One region of the Shimia sp. MMG029 genome, then DNA from elsewhere that is predicted to be linked to it. Evidence: riboswitches for the same ligand, from Rfam matches in the RefSeq annotation. Region 1 holds a riboswitch; the other holds the start of a gene.
The links. Region 1 has a riboswitch for cobalamin ahead of PJL69_RS17335 (aromatic ring-hydroxylating oxygenase subunit alpha). Riboswitches for the same ligand answer to the same signal wherever they lie in the genome.

Region 1 (4,210 bases):
TCATTCACCAGATTGGCCGGGTACAAGGGTTGATGGAAATGTGCGTTGACATTGATAATTTCAAAACTGCCGCTCAAAAGCAGAAAAATGTTTCGGTTGCTCCATATCTATTTGATGAGATGAACAAGATTATTGATTAAAAAATTGGCGCCCAGTGCTGGCGCCAATCCAAAATCGGCTAGCTAGTTAGATATAGGCCCCTTTCTTTGTATCTTTGCGCTGGCTCAGACCTCTACTGCCACTTTTCCAATCGGGTTGGAGCAGCAGGCGAGGATGTAACCGGCTTCGATGTCGTCGTCCGAAATGCCGCCGTTGTGGACCATATGCACCTCGCCTTCGGTCTTTTTGACCTTGCAGGTGCCGCAGACGCCGAAGGTGCAGCCTGAAGGGATGTTGAGCCCGACCGAGCGCGCAGCGGCGAGCACGGTTTCGGTTTCGGCAACTTTCGCGGTGACGTCAGAGGTGGCGAAATGGATTTCCGCCTTGCTGTCCTCATCGGGCACCACGTCATCCAGCGCGGGCTGTTCGGCTTCGGTTTCCACCGGCGCGCCGAAGCTCTCCTGATGGTAGTTGTCCATGTCAAAGCCCAGTCCGGCGAGCGCTTCGCGCACCGCGGTCATGAACGGCTCCGGCCCACAGCAATAGACCTCCCGCTCCAGATAATCCGGCGCCATCAGGCCCAGCATCAGCTGGTTGAACTGGCCCAGATAGCCGGTCCAGGGCGCGTAGGGGTCTGCCTCTTCGACGACAAACTTCAGATCCAGTCCGGGGGTGCGGCTGGCCATCTGTTCGAGCCGTTGGCGGAAGATGATCTCTGAGGGGCGTTTGGCGCAGTTGATGAAGACCGCGTCAAGCTCTTGCCCTTCATCCCACATGCAGGTGGTCATAGACATCATCGGTGTGATGCCGGAGCCTGCGGAGATAAACAGATATTTCTTGGCGCGGCTTTGGGCGTTGGTGAACAGTCCGGCGGGGCCAATCGCCTTGATCCGCGTGCCCGGGCGCAGATTGTCCAGCATCCAGCGTGTGCCGATGCTGTCCTCCTGCGCCTTGGCAGTGATGGTGATCGAACGGGGGCGCGACGGGGACGAAGAAATTGTGTAGGTGCGATGCACCACGCCCCCCGGCTGGCCGGGTGCGGGGATTTCAAGTGTCAGAAACTGTCCCGGCTCATAAGCGAACAGCGCACCTGACGGGGCCCGGAACGAAAAACTGGCGGTGTTGGGCACTTCGGGCACAACTGTCACGCATTCCAGCGGCTCGCTGTCATTCCAAGTTGCGGGTGCTGACTGAAGATCTTTCATCCTATCACTCCGCTGCTACGGCTTCTGGGGCCAGTCGCTTGCTCAATGTCGCGCAATACCACTCGACAAATTGGATCACGCCGGATTCCTGGGTTTGTGAGTAGGGGCCTGGTACATAGGCGGGGCTGTTGATGCCCTGCTGGTTGTCCTCAACCACCTGCCGGTCCTCATCATTGGTGGCCATCCAGACTTCGGTCAGGCGCTTCAGATCATAGTCCACGCCTTCCACCGCGTCTTTGTTGACCAGCCATTTTGTGGTGACTTCGGTTTCCGTCGGGCTCACCGGGGTCACACGGAACACAATTGAGTGGTCCGCAAGGAAGTGGTTCCATGTGGTGGGGTAGTGAAATTTCAGCAAGGCACCCGCGTCCGCAAATGGCGCACGTCCCAGCCAGCGGCGCACGGCGGATTTGGCATCCAGAGTGTAGCTTTCTGCGCCTTCTTTCAGGGGCATCCGCGCCAATCGGTATTGCCCGTCGTCGTGCAGATAGAATTGGGAGGGCAGCCCAGCCGCCTCGCAGCGATCAAAGTGGGCCTGCATCTCTGCCGGTGTTTCACCGCCTTCGATCCCGGTGATGGCCGGATCATCCGGAAAGGTGCGGCAGAGGGACGGGTGGTTGCCGCCGCAGTGATAACATTCTCGGTTGTTTTCCCACACCAGCTTCCAATTGCCGTTTTCGACAATCGTGCTCTCAAACGCCACTTTGGCATTGCCCAGATCATGCGGCTCCAGATAGGGGCGCGCCGTGTTGGCAAAAGTGTCAAAATCCGGCGCTTCCTCCGCCAGACAAATATAAACCAGACCGGCAAGCTCCCGGCAGTGCACGGTTTTCAGCCCATGTTGTTTCGGATCAAACTCCGGGCCCATATCCCGTGCCCACAGCAAAGAGCCATCAAGTTCATAGGTCCATTGATGGTAGGGGCACACAAGTTTGGGCGCATGGCCTTTGGCCGCCTTGCAAATCACCGAGCCACGATGGCGGCAGGTGTTGTGAAATGCGCGGATCTGATCATCTGCGCCGCGCACAATGATCACACGATAGGTGCCAACGTTATAGGTCACATAGCTGCCGGATTTCTCCAGCTCACAGGCGGGAATGGCAAACAGCCACTCGCGATAATGGATGGTTTCCAGATCTGTTTGGAATATGTCAGCGTCGTTGTAGAAGGCTTGCTCAAGGGCGCGCCCTGGCTGACGATGGGCCAATAGGGTTTGAATGTTCTTCACTTCTGGCTCTCCTGCCGCACCCCGCGGCGTTGCTTGAGCGAGTGACAAAGGAGAGCCCAGCAACCGTGACCGGATCACGCCTGCAACACAGCCCCCACCGCCACCCGCGGTTTGACATAATGCAAGGCTGGTTTCCGGACTCAGAAGCGGCTTTCACCCGGTGTCGGCACCTTCCCGGGACGATGATCCCAGTGGTCGCTTGCCGAACCTTTCCTTCTTTACCGTTGCGGGGGCAGTGCCGGAATTTCACCGGCTTCCCAATTCTCCACCCTCTCTGTGCGACAGGGCGGCACCTCACAATTCTGGAGTATGGGAACAAATCTCGGCGTGCTAAGAGCTTTACGACATTTTCGAAAACAAATCAGACATTTCCATTTCAGCCAAAAGTTGCAAATTAAGCTGACCATTGGCCAACGCTCCAATCAGCGGGCCCAGCCTTTGCACAATCGGTATCCTTCGGCAAAAAAGAAAGCCAGATCGCGCAGGCTCATGCAAAAATTAACCTGCTATTTTCGTTCCGTAGGTAAGCTCAGGCGCACGGATGCTGACTTTCGGACAGGGGTGTATAACCTCTTTGGATAGGTAGCGTTTGTGGGTGGTTTTAAGTATCAAGGCGGGGCTTGCTTTGTCCGCACATTCCTTGGTTGAAATGCCAGTGAATTGTTCGCAGGGCGCAAGCGGTACCCTTGATTGGTGGGCAGAACGCCGATCTGACGCAAAAGGTGTCAGGCGGTTTGGCTTTGTGGAAAACCTATGCAGAAGGCCAGTGTTGCGCCTTTGGTTTTCACTGCGTGTCCTGCAGTGCGTGTGTTGGGTTCGGTTTGCCTGAATGACGAAATGAGTGAAGGTTTTCGTGTCATGGAATGTGCACACGCGGATAGGCAAGATCTTGATATCATCGTTGCGCAACAGGCGGATCGACTGGCGACGGCCATGTGGATTTATGATTTCGATCACTTCCGCGTCGTCTGGGCCAATGCGGCTGCGCTGCGGATATGGAATGCCGACAGCATAGAGACGCTCAGCGCGCGCGATCTGAGCACAGATATGTCAGAGACAGTGCGCGCACGCCTGGCCCAGTATCGCATCGACCTCGCAGATCCTGATCTGACCCTGAATGAGACCTGGACCCTATATCCAGAGGGCAAGCCCCAGCACATGAACGTGTCTCTGCATGGGGTCACTTTGCCAGATGGGCGTATCGCAATGATGTGCGAAGCGGTCACCGATGCGCAGCGCACACCAACCACAATCCGCAGTGCCGAGGCGCTGCTGCACACGCCTGTTGCGATCTCTCTGTATAGAGACAGCGGAGAGGTGTTGTATCAGAATCCCGCAGCGCGGGAAATTTACGACTCCAAACAGCCGTTTTTTGCTCGTTTCACAGACAACGACCTCGCGACCGAACTCCAGAATTCTCTGTCAGTTGGGCAGGATTCCCGAAACGTTGCGCGTGTGAAAACCGAACGCGGGGAACGTTGGCATGAAATCATCGTTCAGAAGCGCATCGATGCGGTGGACGGTGGTGTTGTGCTGCTGGTCAGCGAAACCGACGTGTCGGTGATGAAAAAGGCAGAGGAGCGGGCCGAAGCGGCAGACCGCGCCAAAACCGAATTTCTGGCGGTGATGAGCCATGAAATCAGAACGCCTTTGAACGGAATTATTGGCACCGGAGATT
Region 2 (4,210 bases), on a different contig from region 1:
TTTGAGGGAAGGGGCAAACAGGCCCACCACATCAAAACCTCGTGCGCGAAACTCCTCAAACATGGCCTCAATTGGCGCGGTGTCGGCGGAACTGACGTAAGCACGATAAAAGGTCAGGGCAATCAGTGGTTTTGCAGGATCGCGCGCAGCAAGAGGATCAGATAGGCCCGTCTCAGGCGTCCAGCCGCCGTGATCCGGCAGGGCTTTGGAGCCCATGACCGGCTTGGCATAAAGCCCTGCAGACAGGGCGAGTTGTGCCAAAGCGGCCTGTGCGGCAATGGCGCCGCCGGTGTCGCAAAGATGCGTCAGGCGGTGCAGAGTGGACACCGGGAGGGTGGACACCTCATCCAATCGTGTGTCAGGGCGGCCATCTGCGGGCAGCACCGCTAGGGCGATGTCCTTTTCCGCTGCAAGGGCCTGCACCTGTTGAATGCCGTATTGCCAGTAAGAAATGCCGCCAATCAGACGGATAAGGATGGCTTTGGCGCCAGACAGCGTTTGGTCAATATAGGTGTCGACTGACAGCGGGTGTTTCAACGCTGTCAGATTGGCAAGGCGCAGCGTTGGCAGATCGCCATTGCTGCGGTGCCAGCCTGCCGCGAAAGCCCCAAGGTCGCTGTCAGAAAAAGACAGCACCACCAGATCGGCCGGGGACTGGCCCAGATCCATCGGGGTTTCGGCCTCATCAAGGCCATGGCTTTCGCGAAAGACTACATGCATGGCAGTTTAGTCTACCAGAGCTGCGTGGATCGCATCCACATTTACGTCATGATGTTCAGCAATCACGACCATCCGGCCCTGACGGCCTTCTTCGGCCTTCCATGGGCGATCAAACTGATGCCGCACGCGTGCGCCCACCGCCTGCACCAAAAGGCGCATCGGTTTGCCTTCAACCGCGGCGTAGCCTTTGACGCGCAGAATGTTGAGATCTTTGGCCATTTTTTCAATCTTGGCAGCAAAAGCCGCAGGATCGGATTGTTCAGGCACATCCACGACAATGCTGTTGAAAGCATCGTGATTGTGGTCGTGGTGGTGATCATGGTGATGGTCGTCGTCATGATGGTGATCGTCGTGATCATGCGCGTGATGATGATCTTCGTGATGGGAAGGGCGGGCCTCCAGATCGTCTTCTGCGGCGGCTTCCAGACCAAGGATCACACGCGGGTCTACATCGCCTTCAGCCACTTCAACCACCGGCAGGGCGCGGGGTGCTTTTGACAGGACGATCTCTTTGGCCTTGGCAACGCCCTCGGGGCCTGCGAGGTCAGGTTTTGTCAAAAGCACGATGTCGGCGCAGTTGATTTGATCGAGAAACACCTCAGACAGAGGGGTTTCGTGATCCAGACCTTCATCCGCTTCGCGCTGCGCATCCACAGCAGCCACATCAGTTGCAAAGCGGCCATCGGCGACAGCCTCCGCATCAGCCAGAGCGATCACGCCGTCCACAGTGATCTTGGAGCGGATATCGGGCCAGTCAAACGCCTTCAGCAGCGGTTTTGGCAAGGCCAGGCCAGAGGTTTCAATCAGGATGTGCTCTGGGCGGGTCTCAAGGTTCATCAGGGCTTCGATCGTGGGGATGAAATCATCGGCCACGGTGCAGCAGATGCAGCCATTCGCCAGCTCCATGATGTTTTCCGCTGGGCAGTCCGGAATTGCGCAGGATTTCAGGATCTCGCCATCCACGCCAACATCGCCAAATTCATTCACGATTACTGCGAGGCGTTTGCCCTGCGGCTTTGTCATGAGGTTGCGCACCAGCGTTGTTTTGCCGGATCCCAGAAAGCCGGTGATGACGGTGACGGGAAGTTTTTCAAGAGTGCTCATTCAGGGATCTCCAGTGGGGGAATGCGTGCAATGCAGTTTTTGCGGAAGTGGGTCGAGCGTTCACGCCAAGGCACCAGCCCATCGACGGTTTCGGCGTATTTGGTCACGCCCTCGGCAACCAGCTCCGCGTCGTCTGCGCCAGTGAAATTGCCATAGACGTAGGTCCAGCGTTCATCGCCACCACGAATGGTGACCGAGCAGCCAGAGTCGCAGTTGGAAAAGCATGCCACGCCTTTCACAGTCACGTTGTCCGGCAAATCTGACGCCCTGAGGGCTTCAAACAGCTGGGTGCCGGGGCGTGGCCCTTCAATGTCGGTGGGCTGACCTGCACGGCAGGTGGTGCAGACAAGCAGGTCGACTGGAGCGGATGCATCAGCCATCAGTTTTGGTCCCTTCGCAGGGACGGGGGCACACGGGACATCATAAAGAGAGCCCAACACCGAAACACCCCGTCCGGTTTATGTCTTCTCCGCTGGCAGGTCTCCCGGCTTGCAGATTTCAGAGCTTGCGCTCTGGTGGCCCTCCTGCCTTCCCGGATCGCTCCAGTGGCTGTGGCGGACCTCTCCGGTCACGGTCGCGGGGGCGGCTGCGCTTTGGGCCTTGACGTCGGACCCGTTTCACATTCCCTTTTCACCTGCCCCGAGGGAGCAGGAACCAACGACACCTCGAATGGGCAATGATTGCGGCCAAGTCAAGCGGGAACGGAGAGGCACGAATGTCTGAAAACACGGATCAGAACGAACGCCACAAGGCCAAGATGGCGAAAATCAAGGCAGCGCGGGACCGTATGATGGCCACCAAGACCGAGGAAAAGGGCCTCATCATGGTCCACACCGGGCCGGGCAAGGGCAAGAGCTCGTCTGGGTTTGGTATGATCATGCGCTGTATTTCGCATGGCATGCCCGTCGCCGTGGTGCAGTTTATCAAGGGGACCTGGGCGACGGGAGAGAGAGATTTTCTGCGCACGCACTTCAAAGATGAGGTGAAATTTCACGTTTCAGGGGAAGGGTTTACCTGGGAGACGCAGGATCGTGAGCGTGACATTGCCAAAGCGCAGGCGGGCTGGGAGCTTGCTAAAGAGCTGATCCGTGATCCGGCAAATCGCTTTGTGATGCTGGATGAAATCAACATCGCGCTGCGCAACGACTATCTGGATATCGACGAGGTGGTCGATTTTCTGCTGAGCGAAAAGCCGGACATGACTCACGTTCTTTTGACTGGACGCAATGCCAAGCCGGAGCTGATTGAGGCCGCCGATCTGGTGACGGAGATGACCCTGCTGAAACATCCGTTCCGCGATGGCATCAAAGCGCAGGCGGGGGTGGAGTTCTGATGGCGATCAAACGCCTTCTCACCGAATTTGGCATGGGCTCTTCGCTGCGCCGTCAGGACTACACCGAGGCGGCGAGCCGGGCTGTGAAAGACGCGCTGTGGCACAATTCGATCAATCTGGCGGAGTTGTTCGGCAAGGACAAATCAGAGATGATCATCACCGTTGAGGTGGCGGTGCAGCAACCGGAGCAGATTGACACCGCGGTGATTGCGGCGATCTTCCCTTATGGGCAGGTCACAGTTGTGCCGGTCAAAGGCGGGCTGGACGTGCCGCGCAATGATGGGGGCAACCCTACGGTGATGTCCAATGTGGCGATTTCGGTGGCTTTGGATGTGGAGGTCGCGGCATGAGCGAGCAGCGTTTCATCATCGAAATGGGCATGGGCAACGACCAATACGGGCAGGATTACACCAAGGCTGCGGCCCGTGCGATCGAGGATGCGATTCGCCATTCTTCGATCCCGATGTTTGCCGCTTTAGGCAAAGATCCCAAAGAGATGCGTGTGCAGGTGACAGTCGGCGTCCAAGACCCGGAGCAAGTGGATTGTGACGCATTGGTTGCGCGTTTGCCACGCGGGCGCGCGGAGGTGAAAGCGGTCTTTGGGGGTATGAATGTGACAAATCCCGATGACGGAAACGTGCTTGTCATCGCCTCTGCGGCGGTGGAGGCCTTCCTCCCAAAACAGGGCTGAGCCATGGGCAAAGCGATTATGATTCAGGGCACAGGCTCCAACGTTGGCAAGTCGATGCTTGTGGCGGGGTTGTGCCGGGCGGCGACGCGTCGGGGTCTGTCTGTGGCACCGTTTAAGCCGCAGAACATGTCCAACAACGCGGCTGTGACCTCTGATGGCGGCGAGATCGGCCGGGCGCAAGCGTTGCAGGCGCTGGCCTGCGGCAAGGCGCTGACTGTGGACATGAACCCAGTGCTTTTGAAGCCGGAAACCGATGTGGGCTCACAGGTGGTGGTGCAGGGAAAGCGGCTGACCACGGTGAAGGCGCGGGAGTATGCCAAGTTCAAGCCGCAGTTGCTTGAGGCGGTGCTTGAGAGCTTTAA

Region 2: linked by a shared signal. The riboswitch ahead of PJL69_RS06225 (DUF1636 domain-containing protein) and the one ahead of PJL69_RS17335 (aromatic ring-hydroxylating oxygenase subunit alpha) in region 1 are both predicted to bind cobalamin.

Annotation. Positions count from the first base shown of each region.
Region 1 covers NZ_JAQJIM010000008.1:168,423-172,632, forward strand. Annotated here, with positions in the region: gene PJL69_RS17325 (P63C domain-containing protein) at 1-140, shown strand, start outside; gene PJL69_RS17330 (hybrid-cluster NAD(P)-dependent oxidoreductase) at 225-1,304, opposite strand; gene PJL69_RS17335 (aromatic ring-hydroxylating oxygenase subunit alpha) at 1,309-2,532, opposite strand; cobalamin riboswitch at 2,641-2,844, opposite strand; gene PJL69_RS17340 (hybrid sensor histidine kinase/response regulator) at 3,370-4,210, shown strand, end outside.
Region 2 covers NZ_JAQJIM010000001.1:1,299,090-1,303,299, reverse strand. Annotated here, with positions in the region: gene cobN (cobaltochelatase subunit CobN) at 1-720, opposite strand, end outside; gene cobW (cobalamin biosynthesis protein CobW) at 727-1,824, opposite strand; gene PJL69_RS06225 (DUF1636 domain-containing protein) at 1,821-2,204, opposite strand; cobalamin riboswitch at 2,282-2,498, opposite strand; gene cobO (cob(I)yrinic acid a,c-diamide adenosyltransferase) at 2,540-3,157, shown strand; gene PJL69_RS06215 (Lin0512 family protein) at 3,157-3,507, shown strand; gene PJL69_RS06210 (Lin0512 family protein) at 3,504-3,848, shown strand; gene PJL69_RS06205 (cobyric acid synthase) at 3,852-4,210, shown strand, end outside.